3 regions of the Shewanella khirikhana genome follow, and region 3 is predicted to be linked to each of the others. Evidence: predicted binding sites of a transcription regulator. Region 3 holds the regulator's gene; each other region holds the start of a gene.
What was found. The regulator NrdR, encoded in region 3, represses ribonucleotide reductase genes. The targets are predictions, from matches to a motif close to AAACACNANATNTNGTGTTT.

Region 1: a site for NrdR is predicted at 2,310-2,329, ahead of nrdD (anaerobic ribonucleoside-triphosphate reductase). Genes of this name have one in related genera too.
Region 2: a site for NrdR is predicted at 2,860-2,879, ahead of nrdA (class 1a ribonucleoside-diphosphate reductase subunit alpha). Genes of this name have one in related genera too.

The regions. Positions count from the first base shown of each region.
Region 1 is NZ_CP020373.1:988,042-993,026, reverse strand. Features, by position in the region: gene nrdG (anaerobic ribonucleoside-triphosphate reductase-activating protein) at 1-155, opposite strand, end outside; gene nrdD (anaerobic ribonucleoside-triphosphate reductase) at 169-2,286, opposite strand; gene rssA (patatin-like phospholipase RssA) at 2,580-3,518, opposite strand; gene STH12_RS21415 (hypothetical protein) at 3,600-3,773, opposite strand; gene STH12_RS04180 (DEAD/DEAH box helicase) at 4,048-4,985, shown strand, end outside.
Region 2 is NZ_CP020373.1:1,613,687-1,618,671, forward strand. Features, by position in the region: gene nrdB (class Ia ribonucleoside-diphosphate reductase subunit beta) at 1-361, opposite strand, end outside; gene nrdA (class 1a ribonucleoside-diphosphate reductase subunit alpha) at 433-2,721, opposite strand; gene STH12_RS06995 (HAD family hydrolase) at 3,235-3,915, opposite strand; gene ubiG (bifunctional 2-polyprenyl-6-hydroxyphenol methylase/3-demethylubiquinol 3-O-methyltransferase UbiG) at 3,938-4,651, opposite strand.
Region 3 is NZ_CP020373.1:644,430-649,414, forward strand. Features, by position in the region: gene ettA (energy-dependent translational throttle protein EttA) at 1-813, opposite strand, end outside; gene glyA (serine hydroxymethyltransferase) at 1,056-2,309, shown strand; gene nrdR (transcriptional regulator NrdR) at 2,414-2,863, shown strand; gene ribD (bifunctional diaminohydroxyphosphoribosylaminopyrimidine deaminase/5-amino-6-(5-phosphoribosylamino)uracil reductase RibD) at 2,917-4,059, shown strand; gene STH12_RS02765 (riboflavin synthase) at 4,097-4,750, shown strand; gene ribBA (bifunctional 3,4-dihydroxy-2-butanone-4-phosphate synthase/GTP cyclohydrolase II) at 4,861-4,985, shown strand, end outside.

The sequences.
Region 1 (4,985 bases), 340 kb from region 3:
TTCATGGCCGCATCAAAGGGGTGGCCACTTTTTTCATCCCAGGTGGACTGGTTATAGCAGCCACGGCATCGATGCTCGCAGCCGGACACAAACAGGGTCGCCCTGGTGCCCGGCCCGTTGACCACATCCAGCGGAAAGTACTGATGGTAGTTCACCTGATTTCCGCCTTCAGAGATGCTTGACCCGGCGCTTTACTTCTTCCTGCTTGCCGTGGTTGAACGGACGTGCATCCGGGCTGCCAAGGTAGCCACACACCCGGCGGGTCACCGACACCCGGCTGGGTTCGTGGTTGCCGCAGGAAGGACAGACAAAGCCTTTGCTGGTGCAGTCAAATTCGCCGGTAAAGCCGCAGTCGTAGCACTCATCGATAGGGGTGTTGGTGCCATAGTAAGGCACGCGGCTGTAACTGTAGTCCCACACATCCTCCAGCGCCTCGAGGTTGTGCTGCATGTTGGGATATTCGCCGTAACAGATAAAGCCACCGCTGGCGAGTTCAGGGTACGGCGCCTCGAAGTCGATTTTGTCAAAAGGCGACACCTTCTTTTCCACATCCAGGTGGAAGCTGTTGGTGTAATAGCCCTTATCGGTCACCCCGGCAATTACCCCAAAGGCCTTGGTATCCAGCTTGGCAAAGCGGCTGCACAGACTCTCGCTCGGAGTGCTGTAAAGGCTGAAGCCATAACCTGTTTCCTGCTTCCACTGCTCGGTGGCTTGCTTAAGACGCGCCACAATGGCGAGGGCTTTTTGTCTGAGCTGCTGCGAGTCGTACACATGCTCCTCGGTGCCATAGAGGGCATTGACGGTTTCATGCAAGCCGATGTAACCCAGAGAAATGGACGCGCGGCCATTTTTAAAGATGGGCTCGATATCATCGTCAGGACGCAGGCGCACACCGCAGGCGCCTTCCATATAAAGGATGGGCGCGACCCGGGCTTTTACGCCTCTGAGGCGCTCGATACGGCTGTCCAGTGCCTGGCGGGCAATCTGCAAACGTTGCTCCAGCAAGGCGTAAAAACGCTGCTCATCCCCCTGGGCTTCAATGGCAATACGCGGCAGGTTAAGGCTGACCACACCGAGGTTGTTGCGCCCTTCGTGCTCCAGTTCGCCGTCCTTTTCATGCACACCCAAAAAGCTTCTACAGCCCATGGGCGTCTTGAAGGAGCCGGTTACTCTGACCACCTGCTCATAATTGAGGATATCCGGATACATGCGCTCGGAGGCGCATTTAATCGCCATCCGCTTGATATCGTAGTTGCAATCGCCCTGTTTGTGGTTGATGCCGTCACGGATAGCAAACACCAGCTTGGGGAACACCGCCGTTTTGCGGTTCTTGCCAAGACCGGCCATCCGCACCTTAAGGATGGACTGCTGAATAAGCCGCGACTCCCAACTGGTGCCAAGCCCAAAACCAAAGGTCACAAAAGGTGTCTGACCGTTGGCGGTATGCAGGGTGTTCACCTCATATTCCAGTGACTGGAACGCATCGTGACACTCTTTCTCGGTCAGGGCGCGGGCGTACGCCACCGCATCGGTAATCCCCCAATGCAGCGCGGTTTGATAATGCTTGTCATAGCTTTTGGCCACATAGGGCGACAGCACCTCGTCGATACGATTAATGGTTGTGCCGCCATAAATGTGGCTCGCCACCTGGGCGATGATTTGTGCCGTTACTGCGGTGGCCGTGGAGATAGACTTGGGCGTTTCAATCTCGGCATTGCCCATCTTAAAGCCCTTGGTCAACATGCCGCCCAAATCAATCAGCATGCAGTTGAACATGGGGAAGAAAGGCGAGTAGTCGAGGTCGTGGTAATGGATTTCACCGGCCTCATGGGCGGCCACCACTTCTTTGGGCAGAATATGGCGCTTGGCGTAATGGCGCGCCACAATGCCCGCAAGCAGATCCCGCTGGGTTGGGATCACCTTGGAGTCTTTGTTGGCATTTTCATGGAGCAGCGCGGCGTTGGTTTGCTCCACCAGCGAGCGAATTTCCAGATTCAGACGGCTGCTTGCTTCGCGGCACACATCGCGGTCGTGACGATACTCAATATAGTGACGGGCCACTTCCTTGTTGGGGCCTTCCATCAGGCAGTTTTCCACCGCATCCTGCAGTTCGTGGATGGCGACTTCGTCTTTACCGGCAACCTGCGCCGCCACAATGGCAGCCACGGTGGCAGCATAGTCGTTATCGATAACACCGGCAGCACCCTGCGCCGCAATTACCGCATCCCTGAGTCTGGTTTCATCGAACGCAGCACGGCACCCATCCCGCTTGATCACCACTGGCATCGCTAGATCCTCTTTGTCGAAGCCAACACTATATGTTGAGCTTATTTTTTATCCAGATACAAAATGTAGTGTATTAGGCGACAAATACCAGAGCGATACCTTGATATGGATCATGTTTGGGAAAAAGATAAATCTCCCCTTTTTGAAAATCTGTGGCAGGTAGCCTTTTAAAAATCTGCCCCTTGACCCACGGCAAAACAGCAGGCACGCAGCAGCAAAAAATACCCGCAAGCCACCCTCAAAAAAGCAAAAAGCCGGTTCAAAAACCGGCTTTGGCAGTAAGGAGTCAGGCGCTATTGCCCAAGGCTTGCCTCAATCAAATGAGCCTGAGCCATCACGGCAGCATATCCGGCATCGATGGCCTCGGCGGCGCGGTGAAACTCCATGGTGCCAATGTCTGCTACCTTGGGCACCAAACAGACATCGGGCGGATCGCCCATCAGTCGTGCCCGCTTGTGGCGCTGCTGGACAATTTCCATCGACTGGCTCATCACCGCCAGCATCCCGGGGTCGTCACGACTGCCGAGGGAAAACTTATCCGACAAACTGGCGACATAATCCCGCCCCCGCGCCAGCAAATCCATAAAACCGCCCTCTTGCTCGGCCAGCGCCTGGGTTTCCTCCTGGGGCGAAATCGCCTCGCTGCGAAGGTCAACCGGCAACGCCTGAATGCGGCTGCGACGCTGACCATCCAAATCCACCGCAATCACCACATCCACATCCAACGCGCGACAGGCAGATACCGGCACCGGATTGACCACAGCGCCATCCACCAACCAGCGATGGCCCTGACGCACGGGCGGTAAAATCCCCGGCATAGAGCAGGACGCGCGCACCGCATGGCGCAAATCGCCCTCACGAAACCAGATCTCCTGGCCGCTGTAGAGATCAGTCGCCACCGCAATAAAGGGCATGGCCATGGTTTCGATGTCCATCACCCCCATGTGGCTTTGCATTACATCGAATACCTTCTCGCCGCGAATAAGCCCGCCGCGGCGCCAACTCAAATCCATCAGCCCCAGCACATCCCAGCTGGAAAAACTGCGTACCCAGGTCTCAAGCGCATCCAGATGACCGTTGACATACGCGGCGCCAACCAGCGCCCCGATAGAACAGCCCGCCACCCGGTCGGGTTTAACGCCGAGTTCATTCAGCGCTTTGAGCACGCCAATATGGGCCCAGCCTTTGGCGGCGCCGCTGCCAAGGGCGATTCCAATGCGGGTTTGGGTCATGGACATTTCTCCATCCATAAGAAAAGTAACGGTGGGCAACGACTATAAACGACAAGCGCCGGCGGGTGCCAGCGCTTGAACTTAAGAACTCCGGGCTTTGACCAGGTAACCGAGCCAGCCAAACCAGGACGAGAAGGTAACGGCCAAAATCCACCAGCCCTTTTTACGGGCGGGCATCACATCGGACAGACCAATGTGTAACACCGGGATCATCCAGCCGAAAATGACTATCGCAAGCGCAATCCAAAAATCCATTTATTGCTCCAAAGACATCCGCAGCGAGTGTCTCGGGTCGTTTTTTATTTATGGTTGTTCAAACATAAGTCAAAAGCATCACTGGATAAAGTGCTTGCGTCACTTTTTTGACGAATATCACGGATATCGACACCCCATCACGCTAGGCAGGCCGCACCAAACAACCCCAAATGCCGCCTGTTGCCTTGCTTTAGAGAGTGTCATCAGGTTGCCATGGCGCCAAAGCCCCGTTGGCGCTATAATTCCCCGCTTGAATTTTTCCGGAGACCATCCATTGCAATTTTCTGATTTTTCCCTCGATAAGCGCCTCTTACAAAGCCTGAAACACATGGGCATTGAGACGCCTACTCCCATCCAGAGTCAGGCCATTCCGGTTGCCATGAGCGGCCGTGATTTGATGGCCTCATCCAAGACGGGGTCGGGAAAGACGCTGGCATTTTTGCTGCCGGCGCTGCAACGGGTGATTTCCACCAAGTCCCTGTCGAAGCGTGACCCCAGGGTATTGATTTTGCTGCCAACCCGAGAACTGGCCCAGCAGGTTTACGCCCAGCTGCGTCTTCTGGTTGCCAACACCCAATACCGAGCCATCAGTGTGCTCGGCGGTGAGAACTTCAATGACCAGGCCAAGGCGCTGGCTCGGGATCCTCACTTTATTGTGGCCACGCCAGGGCGTATTGCCGATCACCTGTCGCAAAAGCACCTGTACCTGAATGGTCTGGAACTGTTGGTTCTGGATGAAGCCGACCGTATGCTTGACCTGGGTTTTGCGCCTCAGCTTAAAGCCATCAATGCAGCTGCCGACCACCGTCGCCGCCAGACCCTGATGTTCTCGGCCACTCTGGATCACGGCGAAGTGCAGGAACTGGCGGGTGAGCTGTTGGAAAACCCAGAGCACGTTGCCATTGATGCGGTGCATCAGGGCCATGCTGATATTGACCAGAAAATTCTGCTGGCCGATCACCTGGACCACAAGCAGGCGCTGCTTGAAAAGCTGCTTGAGCAGGACGATTTCCGCCAAGTGATGATTTTTACCGCCACCCGTCAGGACACTGAGCGTCTGGCCAGCTTGCTGGCCGAAAAAGGCCACAACACAGCGGCCCTGTCCGGTGAGCTGCGCCAAAGCCAGCGCAACCAGATCATGGACGGCTTCAGCCGTGGCCACTGCCGCATTCTGGTGACCACAGATGTGGCCTCCCGCGGACTGGACATTGG
Region 2 (4,985 bases), 970 kb from region 3:
GCGAGTGAATGGTCTCGGAGAACGACCAGGTTTCAATCCAGGTTTCCAGCTCAGGCAGTGATACCAGCGGCAGGAAGGCCACGTTGGGGCTGCGGCCCTGAATGGAGTCCAGCAGGGTCTGATACTTGAGGTTGGAAATAAAAATGTGCTGCTCGTGCGGTGGCAGTTTACCGAAGTCGATTTTGTCACGGCTGACATCCACTTCTTCCGGTCTCCAGAAGAAAGACAGCTGCTTTTCAATCAGTTTTTCGAACACTTCGTAGCGTTGCTGATCATAACGGGCAACGTTTACGGACTGGCCGAAAAACATAGGTTCGCGGGTGGCGTCGTTGGGAGTCTGACAAAAAGTTGAATAAGCCATGATGTTTCGTTCCGGTAAAAGGGGGCAATGGCCCCCTGTTAACACCTAAAGTTCCTTTTAACCTTACCTGCTTAAATCTTACAGGCGCCGCCGGCACAGCCGTCGTCTTCTTTCTCAACCACGGCAATGTCTTCGTGTTGATCGGAAGCACCGTCACGGGTGTTATGGTAGTAAAGGGTCTTGAGGCCCAGTTTGTAGGCGGTCAGCAGATCTTTAAGCAGCAGCTGCATCGGCACTTTACGACCTTCAAACTTGGCTGGGTCATAGTTGGTGTTGGCAGAAATGGCCTGATCCACGAACTTCTGCATAATGCCTACCAGCTGCAGGTAACCATCGTTGGATGGCATCTGCCACAGCAGCTCGTACTCGTGACGCAGCGCATCAAAGTCAGGTACTACCTGCTTGAGCTGACCATCTTTACTGGCCTTCACCGAAATCAGACCACGTGGTGGCTCGATACCGTTGGTGGCGTTGGAGATCTGCGATGAGGTCTCGGATGGCATCAGCGCAGACAGGGTAGAGTTACGCAGACCGTGGCGCTTGATGTCTTCACGCAGGCCTTCCCAGTCCAGATGCAGCGGCTCAGAGACAATCTTGTCCAGATCGCGCTTATAAGTGTCGATTGGCAAAATACCCTGAGAATACGTGGTCTCGTGGAACGCAGGGCAGGCGCCTTTCTCTTTGGCCAGATTCATCGAGGCTTTCAGCAGGTTGAACTGAATGGCTTCGAAGGTCTTGTGAGTCAGGTTGTTGGCGCTGCCATCGGAATAGCGCTTGCCGTTTTTAGCCAGGTAGTTGGCGAAGTTAATCACACCGATACCCAGAGTACGACGGTTCATAGAGCCAAGCTTGGCGGCCTTGATAGGGTAGTCCTGATAGTCCAGCAGGCTATCCAGGGCACGTACGGCCAGATCGGACAGACCTTCGAGCTCTTCGAGGTTATCGATGGCACCCAGGTTCAGCGCTGACAGGGTACACAGGGCGATTTCACCATTGGTGTCGTCCACGCTTTCCAGTGGCTTGGTTGGCAGAGCAATTTCCAGACACAGGTTGGACTGACGAATTGGCGCCACGCTTGAGTCGAACGGGCTGTGGGTGTTGCAGTGATCCACGTTCTGAATGTAGATACGGCCAGTTGAGGCGCGCTCCTGCATCATCAGCGAGAAGAGTTCAACCGCCTTCATGGTCTTCTTGCGGATGCTGCTGTCCTGCTCGTACTTGGTGTACAGGCGCTCGAACTCGTCCTGATCTTCAAAGAAGGCGTCGTACATGCCTGGCACGTCGGATGGGCTGAACAGGGTGATGTTCTCGCCCTTGATCAGACGCTGGTACATCAGCTTGTTGAGCTGCACGCCGTAGTCCAGATGACGGATACGGTTATCTTCCACGCCACGGTTGTTCTTCAGTACCAGCAGGGATTCCACTTCCAGGTGCCAGATTGGGTAGAACAGGGTGGCTGCGCCGCCGCGAACGCCGCCCTGAGAGCAGGACTTCACTGCGGTTTGGAAATACTTGTAGAACGGCAGACAGCCGGTGTGGAAGGCTTCGCCGCCACGGATTGGGCTGCCCAGGGCACGGATGCGACCGGCGTTCACGCCGATACCGGCACGCTGACTGACGTACTTCACGATGGAAGACGCAGTGGCGTTGATGGAATCCAGGCTGTCGCCACACTCGATCAGTACGCAGGAGCTGAACTGACGGGTAGGGGTGCGCACGCCGGACATAATCGGCGTAGGCAGGGAAATCTTGAAGGTAGATACCGCATCATAGAAGTCTTTCACGTACTTCAGACGGGTTTCTCTTGGATAACCGGCAAACAGGCAGGCGGCCACCAGAATGTAGAGGAACTGGGCGCTCTCGTACACTTCGTGGGTTACGCGGTTTTGCACCAGATACTTACCCTCAAGCTGCTTAACGGCAGCGTAAGAGAAGTTCATATCACGCCAGTGATCGATATAGCTGTCGAGGATATCCAGCTCTTCCTTGGTGTAGTCTTCGAGGATATGGCGGTCGTACTTGCCCATGTCCACCAATCTGGCCACGTGCTCATACAGTTTTGGCGGCTCAAACTGGCCAAACGCTTTTTTGCGCAGGTGGAAGATGGCCAGACGGGCTGCCAGGAATTGATAGTCAGGAGACTCGGGCGAAATCAAATCGGCCGCGGCCTTGATGATGGTTTCGTGGATGGCTTCAGTCGGGATGCCATCAAAAAACTGCAGGTGCGATCGCAGCTCTACTTCAGAAACCGAAACATTCTTTAAGCCTTTGGCTGCCCAGGTAACTACGCGGTGGATTTTGTCGAGATCGATCTGCTCGCGCTCACCACTGCGTTTAGTGACTGTCATGTTGCTATTCATCGAAGATAGGCCTTATAGATTGGTATTGCCCAACATATCCCTGTAAGCAATCGTCACTCAAAATCCCTGAAACACCGCTGGATGCCGAAAGAAACACCGTTTCGAGGAGAACGTCTCTGGTGTGTGAGATTGCTACCAATACACAAGATATGGTGCTTATTAAAAGTTAAGATACAAGATAGTGAGGTGAGAGGGTATTTGCAAGTAGGAAATCTTTGGAGAAACTGTGGATATCTTGAGGAAAAACCGAAACGTTAGTAGAGGCTAACTTTGAAGGTCAGTTTCTGTGTGCCATGTCACTTGTATGACAGTTTTTTGACCGTGTCAGATCTCGGTATCGATCGCTTATCTTGCAAGCGATCGCGCCGGGAAGATCTGCTGGCAAAATAACCAGCCTCAGCACAGCCGGACGACTTTAGTTGGCTGTGGTCTGCGCACCTTAAGGGAAGGCGTGCTTATCCTTAAGGCCGCACTGATTGTGTTGCCTGTTAACTGGCCCTCGCAAGCCCAAACTCATAACCCAAGTTGTGTTAGAAGCGACAGCGGATGCGCAAGCGTCACATCCACAGGCCAGCTGTGGATATCATCGCCGGCGCTGATATAGCCCCAACTTGCGAGCGCGGCCGTCATGTGCGCTGCGCGGGCGGCTTCCATATCCCGTTTGGCATCACCAAGGTAAACAATGTGGCGGGCAGCGCGATTAAGCTGGCTTGCGGCCAGCAGCATGGGCGCGGCGTCTGGTTTCCCGCGGGTGACACTATCGCCACTGATTAAGGCTCTACAGCTTGAAGCCAGGCCAATGCGCTCAATCAGCGGCCTGGCAAAGCAGGCGGCCTTGTTGGTCACTATGCCGTAGGGGATATGTGCGCGGCCAAGGGCATCCAGCAGCGGCGCTATCCCTTCAAACAGCTGGCAATGGCGGCCATTGACTTCGGCGTAATGTGACAGCAGCGATTGCTGCAATAAGCTGGCCTGCTGGTCGGGAATCGATGGCTTGGCAGCACGCACCAGCGCCATACTGCCGTGTGAGGCCGCGTGACGCACCTCATCCAGCAGAACACTGGCGAAACCTGCGTCATTGAGGGCAAGGTTGAGCGCAGCCACCAGATCCGGCGCTGTATCGACAAGCGTGCCGTCTAAATCGAACAGCACTCCCATTTGTGTGACTGCTGCCGGGTCAGTTAGTGACGCCATTGTGCTTTCGGCCGCAAGCGGGTCAATCAAGGGGCTTTTCCGTGGCAATCATGTAATTCACATCCACCCGGGATGTGTAGCGGAAGGTGCTGGTGAGCGGATTGTAGGTCACGCCAATGGCGTCCTTGCACAGAAGCTCTGTGTGGTCGACCATCTCAATCAGCTCAGACGGCTTGATGAACTTGCCGTGGTCGTGGGTACCCACCGGCAGCATTTTCAGCAGGTACTCGGCACCGAGAATGGTTTCGACATAGGAGCGCAGATTGCGATTGATGGTGGAGAAAAACACAAAGCCGCCTGGCTTTACCATGTCGCAGCAGGCCTGGATAACCGACAGGGGATCGGGCACATGCTCCAGCATCTCCATGCAGGTGACTACATCATAATGCTCAACGTGGCTCTCGCGATGGCCTTCAGCGGTGGTTTGCAGGTAATCCAGCGAGACACCGGTTTCCAGCGCGTGCAGTCGGGCGACTTCCAGTGGCTCAGTGCCCATGTCAATGCCGGTGACCTCAGCGCCGATACGCGCCATGCTTTCAGACAAGATGCCGCCGCCGCAGCCCACATCCAGCACCTTTTTACCGAACAAACCACCACAGGTCTGATCGATATAGTTAAGCCGCAATGGGTTTAACTGATGCAAGGGTTTGAATTCGCCATCGGGATCCCACCAACTGGCGGCCATCTTTTCGAATTTGGCAATTTCCTGGGTATCAACGTTCATGACTTCTGACATAGCGGCCCCGAAATTCGGTCGGGCAAGGCTCCGGCGCACAGGCAGGTAACCAAGCGGATTTTCTATTAATGTGGCGCCATTATATCTATTCCGTTGCGTAAACGAAGTGCAAAGCGGTGCGGCGACCGTCAAACACAGTAAATAAGGCGTCACAGATGCTTTTTTAAGCGTTAGAGGGTAAAAATTCAGCAATCAAAACCCAATCCACACTCGAGCTAAAAAAAGCCTTATCGGCTTTTTGGCAGCATTTGCATCGAGATGATAAAAATAATAACGCCTTTTCAATAGCATAAACTTGATTTTCATCATGACTGAGACAGTCATTTTCCCCCTG
Region 3 (4,985 bases):
CTTGGAGATGGTCTTTTGACGGGCGCTCTCGGTGGCGGCTTCCTGCTTCAGACGGGCGTCTTTCTGCTCCAGCCAGCTGGAGTAGTTGCCCTGCCAGGGGATACCTTCGCCGCGGTCGAGTTCCAGAATCCAGCCGGCGGCATTGTCGAGGAAGTAACGGTCGTGGGTAATGGCCACGACTGTGCCTGAGTATTCCTGCAGGAAGTGCTCAAGCCAGGCCACAGACTCGGCGTCCAGGTGGTTGGTGGGTTCGTCAAGCAGCAGCATTTCGGGTTTTTCGAGCAGCAGGCGGCAGATGGCTACACGGCGGCGCTCACCACCCGACAGCACTTCAATCTTGGCATCCCACTCCGGCAGACGCAGGGCGTTGGCGGCGCGCTCGAGGATGTTATCCAGGTTATGGGCATCCTGAGCCTGAATGATGGCTTCCAGCTCGCCCTGCTCCTTGGCCAGGGCGTCGAAGTCGGCGTCCGGCTCGGCATAGGCAGCGTACACTTCATCGAGACGGGTCAGGGCGCGCTTGGCTTCGCCAACGGCTTCTTCGATGGCTTCACGCACTGTCTGGTTCGGGTCAAGCTGTGGCTCCTGGGGCAGGTAACCAATCTTGAGACCGGGCATGGGGCGGGCTTCACCTTCGATTTCGGTGTCGATACCGGCCATGATGCGCAGCAGGGTGGATTTACCCGAGCCGTTCAGACCCAGAACACCAATCTTGGCGCCGGGGAAGAAGCTTAGGGAGATGTCTTTAAGGATTTGCTTCTTGGGCGGCACTATCTTGCCAACCCGCAGCATGCTGTAAACAAACTGAGCCATGTCGTCTCTCTGCGATTTACAAATAGAATTAAGCGCTGAAAATTGGCCGAAGTTTACCAAGTTGGGGCGTTATTCTCCAGATGGCGATGTGAAATCCCATCCCGCTGCGGGTTGTTTTGATGATGAAACACAGTCATCCGTACCGAGACGGATTTTCATCATATTGCGGCTGGGATTGTGATCGATTGCAGAGTAGAATACCGCGCAACCCTACCTATAAGATTTGCCAGCTGGAGTGACCAATGCTGAAGAAGACCATGAATATTGCCGACTATGATCCCGAGCTGTTCAAGGCGATTGAAGACGAAACCCGTCGTCAGGAAGAGCATATCGAGCTTATCGCCTCTGAGAACTACACCTCTCCCCGCGTGATGCAGGCTCAGGGCTCACAGCTGACCAACAAGTACGCCGAAGGTTATCCTGGCAAGCGTTACTATGGTGGTTGCGAGTATGTCGACATCGTGGAAAGCCTGGCCATCGAGCGCGCCAAAGAATTGTTCGGTGCCACTTTCGCCAACGTACAGCCACACTCCGGCTCTCAGGCCAACAGCGCCGTGTACATGACCCTGCTGCAGCCAGGCGACACTGTACTGGGCATGAACCTGGCCCACGGTGGTCACCTGACCCACGGCTCACCGGTTAACTTCTCTGGCAAGCTGTACAACATCATCCCTTACGGTATTGATGAGTCCGGCAAGATTGACTACGACGAAATGGAACGTCTGGCCGTTGAGCACAAGCCAAAGATGATGATTGGCGGCTTCTCTGCCTACTCTGGCATCGTTGACTGGGCCCGCATGCGCGAAATCGCCGACAAGATTGGCGCTTACCTGTTTGTAGACATGGCCCACGTGGCCGGTCTGATTGCCGCTGGCGTGTATCCAAACCCGGTTCCACACGCTCACGTAGTGACCTCTACCACCCACAAGACCCTGGCCGGTCCTCGTGGCGGTATCATCCTGTCTGCTGCCAACGACGAAGACCTGTACAAGAAGCTGAACTCAGCGGTATTCCCAGGTGGTCAGGGCGGCCCGCTGATGCACGTTATCGCCGGTAAAGCGGTAGCCTTCAAAGAAGCGCTGGAGCCAGAATTCAAAGTGTACCAGCAGCAGGTTGTGGTTAACGCCAAGGCCATGGTGGAAGTGTTCCTCGAGCGCGGTTACAAAATCGTATCCGGCGGCACCGACAACCACCTGATGCTGGTTGACCTGATTGGTCGCGAGCTGACCGGTAAAGAAGCCGATGCTGCTCTGGGCCGTGCCAACATCACTGTGAACAAAAACTCAGTGCCAAACGACCCACGTTCTCCATTCGTGACTTCAGGTATCCGTATCGGTACCCCAGCCATCACCCGCCGCGGTTTCAAAGAAGCCGAAGCCCGTGAGCTGACTCACTGGATCTGTGACGTGCTGGACAACGCCAACGATGACGCCGTTATCGAACGCGTTAAAGGTCAGGTGCTGGAACTGTGCGCTCGTTTCCCTGTTTACGGTTAACCTTTTAACCTGAATAGGATAAACTCAATGGCCGCTGCGATAGCGGCCATTTTTATTTGTATTGCTGTTCAATTTGCCCTTCAATCAGCGCGCCAGGAGGCCCCATGCACTGTCCATTTTGCAACGCAACCGACACCAAGGTGATCGACTCCCGTCTGGTGGGAGAAGGGCATCAGGTAAGGCGTCGGCGGGAGTGCACCGAATGCCACGAGCGTTTTACCACCTTTGAAGGCGCCGAATTGGTGATGCCAAGGGTCATCAAACGTGATGGCACCCGTCAGCCATTCGATGATGAAAAGCTGCGCAGCGGCATGCTCAAAGCTGTGGAAAAACGCCCTGTGTCCATCGATCAGATTGATCAGGCGATGAACAAGATTAAGTCGACCCTGCGCGCCACCGGCGAGCGGGAAATCCCCTCAGAGATGATTGGCAACCTGATGATGGACAGCCTGATTGAACTGGATAAAGTGGCCTATATCCGCTTTGCCTCTGTTTACCGCGCCTTTGAAGACGTATCTGAGTTTGGTGAAGCCATCGCCAGACTGCAGAAATAAACACATCAGCAATCATCAGGGTTTCAGAAAAAGCAGCAGCGCGGCGACCATCCATGAGCACATCCGTCACAAGCCAGTTTTCCGCACATGACCATGCCATGATGGCCCGCGCCATCATGTTGGCCAAACGTGGCCAGTACACCACTCGCCCCAATCCCAATGTCGGTTGCGTGATAGTGAATGACGCCGGTGAGATTGTCGGTGAAGGCTGGCATATCCGCGCTGGTGGCCCCCACGCCGAAGTGCATGCACTGAGACAAGCCGGTGACCGCGCCCGCGGCGCCACAGCCTATGTCACCCTCGAGCCCTGCAGCCATTATGGCCGCACGCCGCCCTGCGCCAAGGCGCTGATTGATAATGGTTTAAGGCGTGTTGTTGTCGCCATGACCGACCCGAACCCGCAGGTGGCGGGCAGGGGGCTTAAGCTGCTTCAGGACGCCGGTATCGAGGTGGCCCACGGCTTGATGGAAGCCGAGGCGCGGGCACTGAACCCGGGCTTTTTGTCGCGAATGGAGCGTGGCCGCCCGTTCGTTAGCGTAAAAGTGGGTGCAAGCCTCGATGGTAAAACCGCGCTCTCAAGCGGTGAGTCCAAATGGATCACAGGGCCAGAGGCGCGCCGCGACGTGCAAAGGCTGCGCGCCATGTCCTGTGCTCTGATCACCGGCATAGATACTGTGCTGCTGGATGACCCCAGCCTCAATGTTCGCCATGGCGAGCTTGGTAGCCTCGGCGCTTCCTTATCGGCAGCCGAGCTTATCCAGCCCATTCGCGTTGTGCTCGACAGCCAGCGGCGCATGAGCGCCGATGCCAAACTCTTTGGTATTGCTGGCCCGATTTTGCTGGTATCGGCCGAGCCCTACGATGCCCAATTTTTGCATTCACTGCCGGACTTTGTCACCTGTTTGACCTTGCCGGGCGGTGATGGCCGTATCGACCTTGCCGCACTCTTGAATCACCTGGGTGAAAACTGCAACCGGGTGCTGGTGGAAGCCGGCGGCACCCTCGCCGGCGCCTTTATCGCCGCCGGGCTTTGTGATGAGCTGGTGCTGTATCAGGCCCCCAAACTCCTTGGCAGCCATGGCCGCGATATGCTGCAGCTGCCCGATTATCAGACCATGGCTGAGTTGCCGGGTCTTAAGCTTATTGATGAGCGCAAACTGGGCCAGGATTGGCGCTTTACCTTCACTGTGGCCTGAGTGTCAGCAGCTGCTGCATCGAGCCTAAAGAGGATTTATGTTTACCGGGATCATTGAAGCCGTAGGCCATTTAAGACGAATCGATCGCAAGGGCGATGATATTCGCCTGACGGTAGCAAGTGGCAAGCTGGATTTATCCGATGTGCGTCTTGGCGATAGTATTGCCACCAACGGCGTGTGTCTGACCGTAGTGGAATGCCTTGCCGATGGTTATGTGGCTGATGTGTCAGCCGAAACCGTTAAGCTGACCGGCTTTGGCGAGTATCGCCCCGGCCAGGCGGTGAACCTGGAAAAGGCGGTTACCCCGACCACCCGCCTTGGCGGACATCTGGTCAGCGGTCACGTCGATGGCCGCGCGGTCGTGGTCAGCCGCAGCCAGCTTGGTAAAGCCATCGAGTTTTGGCTCGAAGCCCCCGCCGAGCTTGCTCGCTACATAGCCCATAAGGGTTCGATTACCATAGATGGGGTGAGCCTCACCGTAAACGAGGTAGACGGCAGCCGTTTTCGTCTCACCATAGTGCCCCACACCGCCGGTGAAACCACCCTCATTGATTTGGCGGTGGGCGATAAGGTGAATCTCGAAGTGGATCAGATTGCCCGCTACCTCGAGCGCTTGATGCTACGCGGCGAAGAAACCGCGTCCGGTGGTGTAACCCTGGACTTGCTTGCCCGCAGCGGTTTTATGCGCTGAGGGCTGATGCGCCGGTCAGTCAAAGCACCGCTTTGTGCGCCTGGCCCTGTTTTTTGGCCCGCAGGCCGCTAAAATTCACAACACTCTTAAAAGAAAATAAAGGTCTTACAATGGCGCTACACAGTATCGAAGAAATCATCGAAGACATTCGTCAGGGCAAAATGGTGATCCTGATGGACGATGAAGACAGGGAAAACGAAGGCGACCTGATTATGGCCGCCGAACTGGTGACCCC